2 linked regions of the Catalinimonas alkaloidigena genome follow. The protein of the gene in region 1 interacts with the protein of each later gene in a pairwise test. Links are inferred from orthologs where the notes say so. Each region holds a gene or a part of one and is shown on either strand. Other genes may lie near its edges. The genes, in order: eno and rpe.

Region 1 (9,145 bases):
AGACTTTGATATTGATAAAGTAGAAACAGTACGTGAAAGAGTCAACTTCATTTATCAATTGCAGCAGAAGCATCAGGTAGATACTGTAGAAGAGTTATTGGAAATCCAGTATGAGCTTGAACATAAATTGGATAAAGTTCTCAATCTTGACCAGGAACTGCAAAGACTCAAGTCGGTTAAGGATGCCGCTTACAATGAAATGATGGTACATGCCGAGAATCTAAGTAACTCCAGACAAAAGGTATTCCATGACTTTGCCGAAACAATTGCCAAACTGCTAAAAAACCTGGGCATTCCCGATGCTCATCTGAAAGTAGCACGAATTCAGGTGCCTCCAAGTGACAGTGGCGTGGATGAAATTAATATACTTTTTAGTGCAAACAAGGGAATTGCTCCACAGGAAATTAAAGGAGTAGCTTCAGGAGGAGAGTTTTCCCGGCTAATGTTCTGCATCAAATATATATTGGCAGATAAAATCTCTTTGCCTACTATTATTTTTGATGAGATTGATACGGGTGTGTCTGGAGAAATTGCCATCAAAATGGTAAACATGATGAAGGAAATGGCCAAAAATCATCAGGTGATAGCCATCAGTCATTTACCGCAGGTAGCTGCCAAAGGTAATGCGCATTATTTCGTGTATAAAGACAACAGTTCAAGTAAGGCGGTTAGTAAAATAAAGAAGCTCACACAAGAAGAGCGAGTGCAGGAAATCGCAAAAATGATTGGGGGTAATAATCCTTCCAATATTGCCTTTGAAAACGCCAAAGAGTTGCTTACTTAATAGCTCACACTTCTGGTTTTGCTGGTACTTACTGCATTGTAAAACCCTACTACTCCTCCCAATAGATGCGACTCCCAGGATACACCTGCCAGCGTAGGAAGTACACCATAAAATAACCCACCATAAATGAACATTATAAGCAGTGAGATCAGCAGGGATTTAAAGTCCTGCCTGAATATTCCGAAAAAGATAAGAAATGAAGCCAGACCATATATAAGTCCACTGGCTCCTATATGAAAAGCAGGGCGGGCAAAAACCCAAACCAATACTCCTGTCAGAAAATAACACTGCAGAAAAACCCGGGTAGCAATTTTGGTATAGAACATATATAACATTGTTCCCAGGAAAAGCAATGGAATAGTGTTAGAAGCTAAATGTCTGACACTGCCATGAAGTAAAGGGGAAGTTACTATACCCACCATCCCTCTTATTGTACGGGGCATGATACCAAAAAGCGCTAAATCAATCCGATAGGTATACTCAAAGAGCAATACCGCCCACATGACCATAATTAATCTTGCCGGTACAATAATACTTCTGCTGATACTTTGCATATTATTATTTTTGTTCTTTTTCTGCTGATGTTTCAGCCATAGTCTTTAATGTAAGCATAAGCGGCAGATGATCACTAAATCCTCCATGATATTGGTAACCAGCATAAGTTCTATTGGGTTTAACACCACCATAGGTCTTATCTTTTTCAAGTAACCAATCAGGATGAAAAACCTTTGCTGTTTGACTCTTCACATAAAATCTGTCACTCATCAACAGCGGCTTGCTAACCCACATTTGATCAAAATGACTCCACAAACCTTGATGCTTATGCGTCCCGTCAAAATGCTTGTTAGAGATGATCACCAGGCTGGAATCTTTGCCCGCTAACAGTTGTAAACTTGGATCATCAGGAGAGTCATTGAAGTCTCCGGTGACTATCACTGACGCATTAGCTTCCTGATCTATGATTCTTTCCACTCTTTCTCTCACTACCGAAGCAGCATAGATTCTGCGTGACTCTGATGATTTACCGCCGCCGTAACGAGATGGCCAGTGATTGACAAAAAGATGAAATTCCAAGCTTTCCTGAAGCTTGGCTTTCAGATAGATTATATCTCTTGTTTTCCGATACGTATCATCAGGAAATGTAAGTCGGATAAAGTTTGTATCTAAAGGCTGGATAAGCGCCGGCCTGTATAATATTGCCAAATCAATTCCTCTCCTGTCTTCTGATTCCTGATGAATGATGTCATAACCAGCTCTTTGCAATGGAGTTTGTTCAAGCAGATCTCTCAACACACTTACATTTTCAATTTCAGCGAGTGCAATAAGCCCCGGGAACTTCCATTGACCGGCAGCAAGTAAGGTTTTATATATGTGGAATAATTTTTTTTGATAACGTTCTCTATTCCATCCTCTGATGCCATAAGGCAAAAATTCGTCGTCGTTTTTCAGGCTGTCATCCTGCGTATCAAAAAGATTCTCTACATTCCAGAAAATAATTTGTACTTCGTCAGAAGGCTGGTCAAAATTCTCCTGTGAATACCCAACCCTAATTACTGATAAAAATACTAACCCAAAAACAATCTGCTTCATCTGCAACCAATTTAGCTACAAGATAAGTCTGGCTAGATCCTAATACACAACAAACTTCTGCCTTACATTACCTAAAGAGGAATATTGCCATGTTTCTTCTTTGGTAACTTATCCACTTTATTTTCCAGCATTTTGAAAGCCCTCATCAGCTTAGCTCTTGTTTGATGAGGATAGATTACTTCATCAATATATCCTCTTTTAGCCGCCATATAAGGATTAGCAAAAGTGGTGGTATATTCATCTATTTTTTCCTGAAGTTTAGCCTCCGGATCATCAGCCTCTTTGATTTCCTTCCTGAAAATAATCTCAGACGCTCCTTTGGCCCCCATTACTGCAATTTCTGCACTAGGCCAGGCATAATTCATATCAGCGCCAATATGTTTAGAATTCATCACATCATAAGCCCCTCCATAAGCTTTACGCGTAATTACTGTCACGCGAGGAACCGTAGCCTCACTGAAAGCATAAAGTAACTTTGCACCATTGGTAATAATCGCATTCCACTCCTGGTCTGTTCCGGGTAAAAAGCCTGGTACATCTTCTAAAACCAGTAAAGGGATATTAAAACTATCACAGAAACGAACAAAACGAGCTCCTTTTACACTGGCATTGATATCCAATACACCCGCCAAAGTAGCTGGTTGATTGCCTACTATTCCTATACTCCTCCCCCCTAGCCTGGCAAAACCAACTACTATGTTTTCAGCAAAATTCTTATGAACTTCCATAAAGCTACCCTCATCCACTATGCCACTGACCACATCACGCATATCATAGGGCTGATTAGGGTTTTCTGGTACGATATCATCCAAAGCTGCCCTACTTTCGTCTTCTTTAGGCTGGTATTCAAGGTGTGGGGCATCCTCTTCACAGTTCTGGGGTAGATAGCTTACCAAGTGACGAATGTCTTTTATACACTGTAATTCATTTTTACACGCAAAATGTGTCACTCCACTTTTTGTACTATGGGTAATCGCTCCCCCTAACTCTTCAGCTGTTACATCTTCCTGAGTGACGGTCTTTACTACGTGAGGACCTGTAACAAACATATAGGAGGTTTTTTCAACCATAAAGATAAAATCGGTTATAGCAGGAGAATAGACTGCACCACCGGCACAAGGCCCCATTACCGCTGAAATCTGTGGAATAACGCCTGAAGCTAAAGTATTTCGGTAAAATATATCGGCGTATCCACCTAATGAGACCACGCCTTCCTGAATTCTGGCACCTCCTGAGTCATTCAAGCCAATGATAGGTGCTCCGTTTTTCATAGCCAGATCCATGATTTTTACAATTTTTTCAGCATGAGCTTCTGATAAAGATCCTCCAAAGACTGTAAAGTCCTGAGAGTAAACATAGACCAAACGTCCATCCAATGTACCATAACCCGTAACTACGCCATCACCTAAATACTTTTGTTTTTCCAGTCCGAATGAAGTACTGCGATGCTCAACAAACTTACCTGTTTCTTCAAACGAACCTTCATCCAGCAAAAGGGTTACCCTTTCTCTAGCCGTTAGCTTCCCTTTATCATGTTGGGCTTTGATTCGTTTCTCTCCCCCCCCCAGCAATGCCATCTTATTTTTTTCTTCAAGTTGTTGTAGTTTTTCAGCTTTAGTAATTGCTACATATCCTTGCTGAGCATTATCATGCCGAGCATCTTCATGCGAAGCGTTATTTTGCCTTTCTTTCATAGTAAATATTAATTTATTTGTGTTAAATATAGTTATATATAAGAAACCATTTATTTTCGCAGTGCATTTACATTAAACAAATGCATATATGCTATTCATTGTGGGATAGCTTTCAGATATGGAGAAGCAAAAAATTGCCGTAATTGATTTAGGTACCAACACCTTTCATTTGCTTATTGTAAGCATTGACAGTTATCAACGCTTTCACATAATACATCGTGAGCGTAAAGCTGTGATGATTGGTCGTGGAGGAATTAATCAGGGAATGATTAATGAAGAAGCTCAGTTAAGAGCTCTTTCAACCGTTCAGCACTTTAAAGACATGATTGATAAGTTCAAGATAGATCATGTAGTAGCTACCGCCACAAGTGCTTTTCGTAATGCTAAAAATGGAGCATCTTTAGCAAAGCGGATTTATGATGAAACGAGTATATCCATAGATATTATTCCTGGTGAGCTTGAGGCTGATTATATTTACTATGGTGTAAGAGAGGCCATGGCTCTTGAGGCTGAAAATGCTCTTATCATGGACATTGGCGGAGGAAGCGTGGAATTTATTATTTGCAACGATCAGTTTGTGCTCTGGAAGCAGAGCTATGAAATTGGTGCGCAACGTCTTTTGGAATTATTTGATATTACGGACCCTATCTCCAGAGAGAATGTAGAACAACTTTTACAATATTTTGATAATAAGCTACTTAGTTTAACTAAAGCCGTCAAAAAATTTCAACCAAAAACATTAATCGGTGCATCAGGTACTTTCGATACATTAAGCGATATTTATGTCATTGATCAAGATATCAATGTTAAGCCCGATGCATCTGAGTTACCACTTACTTACGAGCACTATTTAAAAACTCATCAGGCTCTCAATGAAAAAAATCATGCTGAGAGGATGACCATCCCAGGAATGATTGAACTAAGAGCTGATATGATTGTGGTAGCCTCATGGTTAATCCACTATGTTTTGGATAAATATCAGATACGAAATATCAGAGTTTCAGCCTTTGCACTTAAAGAAGGCTTATTACGATGTGTTTCTAATCAACTCATAGCAAATCAGTAACAGTAGTTACATGCAGCACTTCAAACACACTGACCTCTACAATTTTACTTATAATGTATTTAGGAAAATAGGCTGTCCCAATAATGATGCTGAGCTGGCAGCAGAAGTTCTACTCAAAGCAGATCTCCGGGGAGTGGACTCTCATGGAGTAGCACGGCTTACTGGCTATGTGAGGTTATGGGAGAAGAAAAGAATTAATGTTAAGCCTGCTATACAGATCGTACATGAAACTCCAAGTACTGCTGTAATTGATGGAGATGAAGGTTTAGGGCTGGTTGTAGCTCCTTTTGCCATGAAAGTGGCTATGGAAAAAGCATCCTCTGCTGGTACCGGTTGGGTTAGTGTAAGAAACTCAAACCACTTCGGTATAGCTGGCTACCACGCTATGATGGGCTTAGAAAAAGATATGATTGGACTTGCCATGACCAACGCCAGCCCCCTGGTAGCTCCTACCTTTGCAACCGAACGCTTACTAGGCACTAATCCTATCGCAGTTGCCATCCCTGCTAATCAACAGCCGCCTTTTGTCGCTGATTTTGCGACAACCACTGTAGCGAATGGCAAATTAGAAATTTTGCAAAGAAAACAGGAAAAAGCACCTCTCGGATGGGTCCAAAATGCCCAAGGTCAGCCTTCTGAGAATCCCGGCGAGCTTTCTGAAGGTGGTGCATTGCTTCCATTGGGCAGTGACAGAGTCCATGGTAGTCACAAAGGATATTGCCTGGGTTCCATCGTAGATATATTTTCAGCAATTTTTTCGGGAGCAAATTACGGTCCCTGGGTACCTCCTTTTGTTAGCTTTCTACCCTTAGTCAAAGATCCTGTAGGTGAAGGAATTGGACATTTTTTGGGTGCAATGCGGGTAGATGCTTTTCGTCCTGCAGATGAATTTAAGAAACACATGGATCAGTGGATTCAACGTTTTCGTTCTGCCGATACGGTTGATCATCAGGAAAAAGTACAGATACCAGGTGACCCTGAAAGAGAAATGGAAAGTATCAGAAGTAAAGAGGGAATACCTATTCTTGAACCTGTTGTAAAAGATTTAAGAGGATTAGCAGAAAAATTTTCTATCCCTTTTATAAAGTAAAACCCACATTTAGCACCCAGGGGCTATTGTAAGGAGACTTGATGTTATCATACATTAGGTTATACATCGCAGAGAGTAATACAGCTCCTCTTCTTCCCAAAGGTTGGTACAAACCTCCACCTACAAAAAATCCTGACACCCAGTCTCGTTTGAAATAGGGTTCCTGGTTTACGACAGTAAGATATTCGGTACTCAGGCTTTCATACTGTACCTGAGCAAAGAACTGTTTTCCGATAAGGTGACGGGCAAAAAAGCTTCCTCCATAAATACTGCTTGCCTCGTACCCTCTATATTTTAAGTAACGATAAGTAAAGCCTGGGCCAGCAGTAAACTGATCAGTGAAGCGATAGCCTATCATAGGAGAAAGATCAATATAGGTCACTGATCCAAACTGTAAACCAAAATTACCGCCTACTGAAATTCTTTCCCAAAAATCGCTGCTGCTTCTTTCTTCTCTTGTTGTTTCTTCTTGTGCAAATAAAATATGACTACTAAAAATAAGGACTATAGCGGCAATCATTTGCTTCATATGTAAATGTTGTTTATTGCTTAATAATGACATATACATCTTCATCAGGCTTTTTCATCAGGTACTTTTCACGGGCAAACTTCTCAAGCAGTTCATCGTTACTCAGCAATTCTTTACGGTCTTTCTCCACCTGGTCAATTTTTTCCTGATAAAATTCTTTCTCTTTTTCTAGTGCATTAAGCTTCCTGGTCAGCATTATCTGTGAACCTATATCATTGGTATCCAGAAAAAGCATCCATATCACAAACCCCAAAGTGAAAAGGAAGTAAAAACTCTTAATAAATTTTGGAATTTTATTGAGGAAGCGCATGCATATCTGTTTAGTAAGTAAACGTATAGCAAATTAAATTGATTGCATTCACTATAAAAAGAAAATGCAACCCAAAATTGGGTTGCATTAAACTAATCAATTTTGTACTAATTCTGATAATCTGTTACAACAATTTTCCAGGAAAGTAGGCTACTTGCCCCAATTGCTCCTGAATTCTCAATAGTTGATTATACTTAGCCATTCTATCAGAACGAGAGGCTGAGCCTGTCTTGATCTGACCAGCATTTAGTGCCACAGCTAAATCTGCGATGAAATTATCTTCAGTTTCTCCTGAACGGTGTGAGATTACACTTTTGTAACCATTTCTTTTAGCAAGATTCACTGTATCAATTGTCTCGGTAAGAGAACCAATCTGATTCACTTTGATTAAAATAGAATTACCAACACCTTGATCAATTCCATCCTGTAGACGTTTAACGTTAGTAACAAAAAGATCATCACCTACCAGTTGGCATTTATCTTTCAGTAAGTCGGTATGAGTCTTCCAACCAGCCCAATCATCTTCACTCATTCCGTCTTCAATTGAAATAATAGGGTATTGATCTACCCATTCCTTCCAGTAATTCGCCATATCGGAGGAATTCAGCTCTTCTCCTGAAGACTCAAACTTATAAACGCCCTTTTCGCTGTCATAAAACTCAGTAGAGGCAGCATCAAGAGCAATAAAAATTTCTTCACCTGGCTTGTAGCCAGCTTTTTCAATAGCCTGAAGTACGACTTCAATTGCTTCTTTATTTGAAGTAATATTAGGAGCAAAACCACCTTCATCTCCTACATTTGTAGAAAGATTTTTACTTTTCAGTACATTTTTCAGGTGATGAAAAACCTCAGTACCCATACGAAGGGCCTCAGAAAAGCTTTCAGCCTTTACGGGCATGATCATGAACTCCTGAAAATCTATCGCATTATCCGCATGGCTTCCTCCATTCAGAATATTCATCATAGGTACAGGAAGCGTGTTAGCATTTACACCTCCGATATACTTATATAATGGTTGGCCCAGCTCAAGTGCAGCAGCTTTAGCAACTGCCAATGAGACTCCAAGTATCGCGTTTGCACCAAGCTTAGACTTGTTGGCAGTACCATCAATATCGAGCATGGTATGGTCTATGAGCGTTTGCTCAAATATAGATACTCCTAATAATTTCTGGGCAATTGCACTATTTACATTATCAACCGCTTTAGTTACTCCTTTTCCCATGAAAAGACTTTTGTCATTATCCCTCAGCTCTACTGCCTCATGTTGACCGGTAGAAGCTCCTGAAGGCACAGCGGCTCTTCCCAAAACATTATTTTCTGTAATGACATCAACTTCAACTGTTGGATTACCTCTGGAATCAAGGATTTGACGGGCGTGAATTTTCTTAATAATACTCATAAGATAAAAATTAAGTGCGCTTTTAGATTAGGGGCAAATTTAAAGAATGTTATGGATTAAGTATTCATCAGCTTCACGAATTGATCAAAAAGATAACGTGAATCATGAGGACCAGGTGACGATTCAGGGTGGTATTGTACTGAAAATGCTTTTTTGTCCAGCATTTTAATGCCTGCCACAGTATTATCATTTAAATTGATGTGTGTCACCTTGAGATTTTTCATCTTCTCAGCCTCTTCCAAGTTTACTGAGAAACCATGGTTCTGAGAAGTAATTTCACTTTTACCAGTCTCTAAATTTTTTACCGGATGATTTAATCCACGATGACCGTGATGCATTTTGTAGGTAGAAATATTATTTGCTCTTGCTAAGATCTGGTGACCTAGACAAATGCCAAACAAGGGGCGATCTTCTTCTAAAATCTTCTTTACGGTGTCTACAGCGTATTCCATAGCTCCGGGATCCCCTGGTCCGTTGGACACGAAATACCCATCAGCCCCCCATGCTTTAATCTTTTCATAGCTTGTTTTGGCGGGGAAAATTTTGCAATAACAACCACGCTCGGTAAGGTTTTTCAAGATGCTTGTCTTAATCCCCAAATCAATTACTGCCACTTTTTTTGGAGCACTCTCATGTCCATAATAATACTCGTCCTTAGTACATACTTGGGAGGAAAGTTCCAG
Region 2 (9,264 bases), 430 kb from region 1 along the record:
TGCTCTCTTCGTATTCAGCTTGTAGCGAAGAAACCAGTCCTCTGTTCAGGTAATATAAGAGCTTGGCTTTGCTTTCAGGAGCTTTTTTGCTGTTTACCAATACTTTCTCCGCCTTTTCTATCTCTCCTTCCTCAAAAAACCGGTTGAACTTATAGTTCATCTGATAATAGGAGGCACAGGAAAAGCAGAGAAAGAAAATACTCAGCCAGCAGATATATCTTACTCTAAAGAAGAGTTTCATGAAGCATTACTTCAAATGGTTTAAATCAAGAATTGGACTTCAACACTAGTATCAGTTGACGATGTACTTCTTAATCTTTTTGCCATCCAGCCATACAATTTCGTTGGTTTCCAGGTTAGCCAGTTCCAAATCTACCTGGTAAAAAGTGACCTGACGTTTACCTTCAGAGTCTACAATTGAATTGATCGTACCGAACATCATGAAGTCGGCACCCAACTCTGCGCCCCACCTTTTGGCGGTTTCAGGAGAAGCAAACTCTTGCTGGTCGGCACGTTCTTGCCTCAGCTTTTCACGAAAAACACTGTTCTGTACCACTCTCACAGTTCCGCTACGAATCATTTCTCGTTCAATGTCTTTGATGAAGGTCTCTGCCTCAATATGCTCATGGCTTTTATTGGTCATAAGCCCCACAATTACCACCGGCTTTCTGCCATTATAGTTGGTAAAATTTTCTCTCCAGGCACTCTGAATTACACTTTCAGAAAGCGCTTCAGCTACCCTACGGGAGTCAGCGTCATTCCAGCGACCGCTCAGGTCAATGTCGGAGTTGGTATCTACCCGGGTTACGGTCTTGGCGCAGCCAAAGCTGAGCAATGCGATAAGCATGAACAATGGAAGTGATTTGATATGGGATTGCATGGTTCAGTGAAAATTTCAATAAGGTGATTTGTAACGAAATATTGGCAAAATTGATACCGAAATAAGCTTTATTAAGCGCATACGAATTTTTATGGTAGCCGGGTAAGCTTATACTGAATATTATCAGAAACTCATTTTTTATAGCAATAACAGCCTTCACTTCATGAAAAACGTTAATATTTTTGTATTTTTATTACATGCTATTTTTCTACCAAAACCATTATTAGCTGCATAGCCGTAAAGCAGATGCTTATGAGTGAAGATTTATTGACAAAAAGAGCTATTATCTTACGTGACACCATTGTAAAGCTTGAACAGAGATTGGCGCAAAAAAACTACTCTCCTACTTTTGCGGATCATTACTTACTACAGTTGCTGGATAAAGCCTGTAAAGCCTGCCTGGCATTGGGAAACCAGTTTGTTAGTCTACAGACCCAGGAAGAGACTAAAAATCATCCACCTTATATATTTGAGAAGTTGGTAGAAAACAAGATTATTGATCAGGCATTAAGCAAAAGACTCCTTTCACTGATCGCATTCAGGAAGCTGATCCTGCAGGCCGCTCTGCTTAAAGGCAAACATGTTCATCTGAAACTCACCCCTACTCACTTGCAGGATTTCCATACGTTTACGCAGAAGCTACTGTTAGCCTGAGTGCCTAGTAACGAGCAATCAGTTTGAGATTGATAAAGCGGGCTGAGAGCCGGTTGGGTACAGCATACTGCCTTCCCTGTACGTCATCTATCCAACTGAAAGAAATAGTATTGTCTGCTCCCAGTACATTCAGCACTTCCAGTCCAAGCCAAAGAGAGCGGAAAAAGCTGTTCTCCTCTGTTTTCTCTTTCCTGAAATTCAACTGTTTTGAGAAGCCCAGGTCTAACCTTTTGTAGTCAGGTCCATCCAGGAAGTTTCTGTACGCAACACTTTCGGGAGGACCAAATGGCAGGCCTGAACCATATAAGAAACTCACATATACCCGTGTACTGGGATCGTTAGGAAGATGATCCTGAAAAAAAACCCCAAAATTCACCAGCTGATCAGCCGGACGACGGATGTAGCCTAAACCATCACCTTCAATATCCTCCCGGGTCCGTAAGAAGCCCAGGCTGAACCATGACTCAGCCCCGGGGATAAACTCACCGCTGATCCTGAAATCTGCTCCAGTTGCGTAAGCTGTAGCATTATTATCGGCATAGTATCGAATACGCACATTATCCACATCATAGGGATTTACGTCGCTGAGGTGTTTGTAGTAGAATTCTGAAAGTAAGGCAAACTCTCTGCCGAACATGCTGAAGCGGTAATCCATTCCTGCAATCAAATGTACTGAGGATTGTGCCAGCACATCAGTATGCAACTCACCCTGCCTGTCTCTAAGCTCGCGGTAGAATGGAGGTTGCTGATACATTCCGGCGGCAAAACGAAAAACCACATCCCCTAATCCCATCGGCTTGTAAGAGTACTGAAATCTGGGACTAAAGAGCCACTGCTGATTTACTGTCCAGTAGTTGACCCGTAGACCGTAATTGAAAGTATGCGCCTCATTCCACTCGGTAGTATTCTGTACAAAAGCAAAGTAACGATGGGAGTTCAGGTCTAAGGAATTGTTGATGCTCTGGTAAATATTAGAATAACCGGAAGAGTCGCTAAAAGCATACTGTTCTACGATATCGTCAATTCGTTCATTAGCATAACCCAGACCGAATTCCAGCGTATTGCTACTGCCCAGGCTCATAGCATGGCGGTTTTCCAAATTGATGATTTCCGCTTCCAGCTTATTTCGGGCATGACGATAGTTGCTACCGATGCCGAGAACAGTAGCACAACGGTTAAAGCTTTGAGAACCGGGCATAATATCAATGTCACATAGGCGGTAGCCAGATTCAAGGTCAAAATATTCTCTTTCACGGGTAGATACGCGAGAAGAAATCAGTTTGGTCGTCCACCAGTCCTTGATACGATGTGTCAGTTTCAGTCCCAGCTGATAAGTACGATAATCAAGCACTTCCTGCCCCACATAGCCTACAAAGAGACGAAAGGGTTCATCCAAAGTACCGAAGGTGGTCTCTCTACTTTCCGGTCTTACCAGATAGCGATTATCGGAAATAGCACCCAAAATGCCCAATTCTGTCTTGTTCACATCAGGATCACCGTCCAGGTCAAAACTGAGGTATGACTGCAAATCCAGAAATCGGGGTAAATACTCTCCGTTGGTCTCCAGCGTATTGAGCAGATACTGAGCAGTCTTATAGCGTCCTCCGATAAGATAGCGTACTTTTTTATTTTTGCTGCTTCCTTCTACATGAACTCCGCCATTCAACAAGCTCAGGCTTGCCGATGCCCTGGTCTTGTCAGGGGTTTTATAAGTAACATTGAGGTTAGAAGACAACTTATCTCCGTACTTTGCCTGCCACCCACCAGAAGAAAAGGTGACGGCACCTACCAGATCAGGATTGATAAAACTGAGTCCTTCCTGCTGACCGGCACTTACCAGAAAAGGGCGGTAGACCGGAATATCATTGACATATACCAGATTCTCGTCAAAATTACCTCCTCTAACAGAATATGTAGAGGAAAGCTCATTGTTGCTTACCACGCCAGGTAAAGTAGCCAGCACTTTGGTAAAATCACCAAAAGGCGAAGGCGTCACCTGAGCTGCATTAGGCTCTATCGTCATGATACCTGCTTCTCTTCTTAATGATTCATCCTGTTGGCCACTTACCTCTACATCATCCAAAACACGTATCTGTGCCTGCATAATCACAGTCATATCAAGGGTATCATTCGCTGAAACAGTGAGCTGCCGGGAACGTGAATGATATTCTAAATGGGTAAAAAGAAGCTCGTAAGTACCTCGGGAAAGCCTGATCTGAAAATTTCCGCTTGAATCGCTAGTCGTACCTTTACCACTGCCCACCACCTGAATATTAACCTCAGCAATGCCTAAAGCAGTGGAATCCAATACTACTCCTTTTACTACTGCTTCCTGGGCAAAAATCAGTGATATTGGAAGGAAAAGACAAAAAGAAAAGATAATTGCAAAACGCATCTCTATGCTAATTTCTTTGCTTGCTGGCAGTCATTTTTTTTAAGCCAGAAATAGTTGAAAGTGGTTCAGGAGATTTAAAGACAAAGCTTCCTGCCACCAGCGCATTAGCTCCTGCTTTTACCAAAGCACTTGCATTCTGATCAGTTACTCCCCCGTCTATTTCTATCCAGATGTCAGCCTGCGTCTCCTCAGCTAATTTTTTTAGCTTTAGTATTTTGCTGTAGGTGTGTTCAATAAATTGCTGCCCTCCAAAACCCGGATTTACCGACATGATTAGCACCAGATCTAATTCGTGTATGATATCTTCTAACCCACTTACCGGTGTATGAGGATTCAAAGCTACTCCGGCTTTACAGCCCAGTTCTTTGATCTTGCCTATTGTACGGTGCAAATGGCTTAGCGTTTCATAATGCACAGTAAGACGGTCTGCTCCGGCATCTTTGAATGCTTCCAGAAAGTCATCGGGACTTTTGATCATCAGATGCACGTCCAGCGGTTTCTTCGCGTGTTTTTGTATCGCCTGACAAACGGGTATGCCGAATGAAATGTTCGGCACAAAGATTCCGTCCATGATATCCACATGAATCCAGTCGGCTTCACTTTCATTCAGCATCTCTATATCTCGCTGAAGGTTGGCAAAATCAGCGGCTAATACAGAAGGAGCTATTGCGGTATCTTTCATGATGATTTGCTTTGCTACAAAGCTAGGTCGGATAAATAAGAGATAGAATTAAAATAGCTTATTTTTTCCATCGCATGATACAATGCATATTCAATACGACAGCCCTTAGCGCAACTGAAAAAGCTATTTAAAACTTAACAATTTTAAGCGTATCAGAAACCGAAGCTGACAAAATATGCATAATGTAAACACCCTGAGAAAGGCCATCCATGTCCAAAGTGAGTGAATTGCGTTTGAATTCATCTACATTTTTCTCAAGCATAAGTTTACCTTCAGGACTGTATAAATTGATGTGCAATGTCCCTTCAAAATTTCCATTAGAAGGCTCAATGATCAGATCACTATCTTCTACCGGATTGGGATACACTTTATAATAATGCTTTTGCGGCATGTCCTCTATAGGAGTCAGGTAATTATCCATCAGCCTATTGTAATCAGGAATACCATAGCCTGTTTCATTGTTCGGGGTGAGGGACATATCACCAGAAAAACGAATCTTTTCTATGATTTCAACATTGGTAGCATGAGGAATAGCCTGCCATACGCCTGCAACAAATCCAGCAATCAAAGGTGCGGCGAAAGAGGTTCCGTTAGAAGTTACTACATTGCCGGAAGCGTCAACAACCACCGTTTGTAAGCCTAAAGCAGATACATCGGGCTTAACTCTGCCATCTACAGAAGGTCCATAAGAACTGAATGATACTTTATCACGAGTACGGCTTACCGCCCCTACCGCCAGGATGTCCTGGGCATCAGCAGGAGGAGATACATAATGCCAACTGCCCGAGCCTTCGTTTCCAGCACTTACTACACATATAATCCCTCTGTCAGTAGCTGCATCCACTGCACGGGTAATCACTGCACTTTGACCATCCAGGTCTTCATAGCTATAATCCATAGCGGAATCATTAAAAGTGGTATAGCCCAGTGATGTACTGATAATGTCGGCACCTGTACTATCGGCATATTCAGCAGCAAATAACCAATTGTATTCCTCAATTCTGTATTCTGAACTTACCTCTTCTGTCACACAAAGCATATAGTCAGCGCCATATGCACCTGCTTCCAGCACACCCGGCAAATATGCCCCAATGCAGGATAGTGCTTCAGTACCATGCTGGCCGTACTGATAGACATCAGGGCTATTGCCTACAAAATCATAACCGGGCAGCATACGGTCATCCTCATAGATGTGCTGAAAGTAAGCAACCGTATCAACGCCTCTGAAGCCCCCATCAAAAACTGCTATTAACATACCTTCACCATTAAAGCCGTCTTCATGCATTTCATCTATGCCCAACATATCGTTTTGCTCCATATTGAGCAGTTGTTCAAGAGGTTCTTCCTGCTTTCTTGTTCTTCTGGACTTTCCGGTTGATGAGCCTGATTTTCTACGTTCCCCCCTGCCTCTGGGCTTTACCAGTTCGGAACCCACAATAAAATTCTCAGCCAGAATGCTCTCTAATTCTTCAGGCGTGGCTTCTATGAGTGCTCCATTGAACCAACGGGTTTTGTAATATACCTCAGCTCCCAGCTCTCTTAGCTGTTTCAGATAATCCTCTTTTACCGGAAAATCAGAATATGTAACAGGAATATTCTGCTTGTAACGTCTTTCTATCGCACGAACGGATAAATATTCTTCAGGGCGATCCAAATCATAGGCAAGGGTATCTTTATCAGAAAAGAACACTACATATTGGCTTTCCTGGGCCAGCACCCAGCTTCCACAACATAGCATTATAAGGAGGGTTGAAAATAATCTGAGAAGAGCAAGTGAGCTATGGTTTATCAAGCGTGAAGTCCGAGCGGGCTGTCTAGTTATTTTCATGACCGTAAGCAATTAAGGTTTGTCGGTAGATACGCCCTGATTCCAGTATCCCCAAACCTATACATTCTGGTTCACTGGCACAGTAATGTAATCTAAGCGATTTTTTATAAAAGAGCCCCAGATTTTCCGCATATGTTTCCGATGCTTCAATCCTGTTAATAATAGTATCCTGGCTTTGTGCCTGGACAACAGTAAGCATATTTTCCAACATCAGACTGTCTAGCGGACTATCTACCTCATCTAGTAACGTCTGACTTGTGTTCCTTAGTTCGTATGCTGTTTCCTCACGACTGTTCAGCGCATTAGCATCCCAGCGCTGTCCAAAGCTAGCTGGAAAGACAATCTTAATCCGGGGAACATTATTTTCTACTACCACAATTCGCTGCGTACTTTTCCTGGCGGTCCAAACGGAGTCCAGTTCCCAGAAACCTGAATCAGTGGTACTGGTAAAACGCTCCAGTCTATAGATAGTTTCGCCCCCCTGCCCGGGAAAAGAGTCAGCCACAACTTCTTTGAGTAGGTACTGCTGTGTATCAGGTTCAGCTACCAGGGTATATGCTATATCCTCCACCTTGTAAATGGAGTATCTACCTACTTCCAAAGGAAAATAATCAATGCCCAAACGGCTTTGTTGGGGAGGGATAGTCTCGCTCTCGCATGCTGACAGGCTTACAAAAGCTATGATAATAAGGACGATAGGGCTGAAAACTCGCAATGTAAAATTGAATTATTGTTGCTGCCAATTTACAGTAGTAACCTGACATTCCAGCAAATATTTTAGGGAATGCGCCTCAATGTGATAAAAAGACAAAAAAATAACGGACCATAAGCCCGTTATATGCATTTGATGAGAACCATCAGTACATCAACTAATAGATTCTCTAACTCTTCTGGTATATTCTCTAAGTGCGGATTTAAAATCAACGCCTTCGTCTTTCATTCTTTCAAGGATAAAGATGGCAGCCAGAATATGTGTCAGTTTCTCTCCTTCATCTTCTCCATTTACCTCAATGGGTAAAGGCTGCTCTTCAACTAATGCTTCCTCTGCCGATATTAAGTCTTCCAGGGATTGATTTTCTACTAACTTCTTGACAACAGCTATTTTCATAATATTTAATCAGCTTTTTCTAGTTTAACTTTTCAATGAGTTCTACAACGGCTTCTTCTTTACTGGAAGCTACCGAATCCAGTAGTTCACCATTTTTAAAAACTGCGAAAAAAGGCAGATTAGTGACGCCTGCCGCTTTTCTGGCTTCAGGGTTCTTTTCTGCATTTACATCCAGAAAAGTCACATCATCAAAACGCTGATCTTCAGACAAACGCCTGTATTTGGGCTTGAATAACCTACAGCTACCGCACCAGTCCGCATAATATTTTACAATTACTTTATTCTGCTGCTTCAATTTTTCCTGAAATTCTGAATCTTCTATAAGTTCTACAGCCATTCTGTTAGATTTGTTTTTTTTAATTTACCTAATATAAAATTGCTTTCTAGTTACGAGAAACGATATAAAAAAGTTTATTGTTTAAGAATTTTTCTTATTTGAATCAATAAAATTACTATGGCTTTAAAAACATTCGTAAAAATAGGTGGAATCAATAATTTGAGTGATGCCCGCTATTGCGCTGGGATGATAGTAGATATACTAGGCTTTAGCTTTGAACCTCAGGATCCAAATTTTATGGGTCCTGACAAGTATACAGCCATTGCCGAATGGATTTCAGGTGTGGCTTTCGCAGCTGAGTTTGACGAAAGCGAACCCGAGCAAATCAGAGAGATTCTGCAGCAATACCCGCAAGTGGATTATCTGCAGATTACGCGGCCTGAGTTTTTACCTTCTTTGAATTTACTACAAGTACCTATCATTCTGAAAATTGACCTGGAAAGCCAGGAGGTAGCGTCTCTGGAACAACTACTGGAAAACACAGCCCCGGATGTTACTTATTTCCTCCTTGAAAACTCAGAGGAAAATCCGGATCCCCAAGCCTTAGAAAAAGTATTGAAGCTTGCTGGTAAATATCCCATCCTGCTGGGCTTTGGACTCAGTCAGGAAAATGTGCTGGAAACCATTGAAAATCACCCTCTCAAAGGAATAGCCCTGAAAGGAGGAGACGAAATCAAACCCGGTTACAAGGATTTTGATGACCTGGCAGATATTCTGGAAACTATTGAGGTGGATGATCTTGAGGAATGACCAAAGCTAGCTGTTAAGGGAGGATCAGAATTGCCATCCTTTTGATTTTAAAGTATGCGAATCCGTAGAAAAACGAAAGATTGCCTCAACTGTGGGCTATCACTCAATGAAATTTATCATTACTGCCCTCGCTGCGGACAGGAGAATAATGACCAGAACGTATCATTTGGAACGCTGGTGAAAGAGTTTTTCATCAACTATTTCTCATTTGATACCAATTTTGCCCGAAGTATCAAACCCTTCGTCATAGCACCGGGCTTTCTTACGCTACGTTTCAACGAAGGCAAAAGAGTCAGTTATGTACACCCTCTGCGGCTGTACATCATCATTAGTGTAGTTTTCTTTTTTCTCAGTACGCTGTGGTTAACCGATAATATAGTTCCCGAAGAAAGTAGTAAGGATACAAATGTAGCTTTACTGCAAGACTCCCTTTCTAACCCGCTTGATTCAGTCGTCATCAATCAGTGGGAAATTATGGGCTCTATACTGGAAGATGAGACTTTATCAGACTACGAAGCCCTGGATTCATTACGATCTTTTGGTGAGATCAATGTCAGATTGGATTCTTATTTTGGAAGTCTAGCGTTCAGGCAGTTGCGCAAGGTAGTTCGCCAGGATTTTGAGGTATTT

Evidence for each region.
Region 2: the proteins of eno (region 1) and rpe interact in binary tests that used the Escherichia coli proteins (3 or more experiments, as listed by UniProt). The link is inferred for Catalinimonas alkaloidigena from one-to-one orthologs.

Annotation. Positions count from the first base shown.
Region 1 is NZ_JAQFIL010000001.1:964,739-973,883, reverse strand. Bases 6,326-9,133 are described here. They hold eno (phosphopyruvate hydratase), read right to left. Parts: upstream 8,463-9,133; coding sequence 7,188-8,462; downstream 6,326-7,187. Other genes in these bases: carA (glutamine-hydrolyzing carbamoyl-phosphate synthase small subunit), read right to left, coding at 8,519-9,133; OKW21_RS04105 (FtsB family cell division protein), read right to left, coding at 6,767-7,063; OKW21_RS04110 (hypothetical protein), read right to left, coding at 6,326-6,753. Outside these bases: DNA repair protein RecN, read left to right, coding at 1-784; OKW21_RS04135 (rhomboid family intramembrane serine protease), read right to left, coding at 781-1,338; OKW21_RS04130 (endonuclease/exonuclease/phosphatase family protein), read right to left, coding at 1,343-2,374; OKW21_RS04125 (acyl-CoA carboxylase subunit beta), read right to left, coding at 2,446-3,951; OKW21_RS04120 (Ppx/GppA phosphatase family protein), read left to right, coding at 4,187-5,134; OKW21_RS04115 (Ldh family oxidoreductase), read left to right, coding at 5,145-6,224; more of OKW21_RS04110, read right to left, coding at 6,214-6,325; more of carA, read right to left, coding at 9,134-9,145. UniProt on the Escherichia coli protein: Catalyzes the reversible conversion of 2-phosphoglycerate (2-PG) into phosphoenolpyruvate (PEP). It is essential for the degradation of carbohydrates via glycolysis.
Region 2 is NZ_JAQFIL010000001.1:1,388,363-1,397,626, reverse strand. The notes cover bases 2,775-5,701. They hold rpe (ribulose-phosphate 3-epimerase), read right to left. Parts: upstream 4,612-5,701; coding sequence 3,937-4,611; downstream 2,775-3,936. Other genes in these bases: OKW21_RS05870 (S8 family serine peptidase), read right to left, coding at 4,739-5,701; OKW21_RS05880 (TonB-dependent receptor), read right to left, coding at 2,775-3,929. In the rest of the region: OKW21_RS05895 (COG3014 family protein), read right to left, coding at 1-241; OKW21_RS05890 (penicillin-binding protein activator LpoB), read right to left, coding at 293-880; OKW21_RS05885 (hypothetical protein), read left to right, coding at 1,133-1,534; more of OKW21_RS05880, read right to left, coding at 1,539-2,774; more of OKW21_RS05870, read right to left, coding at 5,702-6,349; OKW21_RS05865 (hypothetical protein), read right to left, coding at 6,426-7,154; OKW21_RS05860 (DUF6952 family protein), read right to left, coding at 7,305-7,547; OKW21_RS05855 (thioredoxin family protein), read right to left, coding at 7,567-7,884; trpF (phosphoribosylanthranilate isomerase), read left to right, coding at 8,002-8,634; OKW21_RS05845 (DUF3667 domain-containing protein), read left to right, coding at 8,689-9,264. UniProt on the Escherichia coli protein: Catalyzes the reversible epimerization of D-ribulose 5-phosphate to D-xylulose 5-phosphate.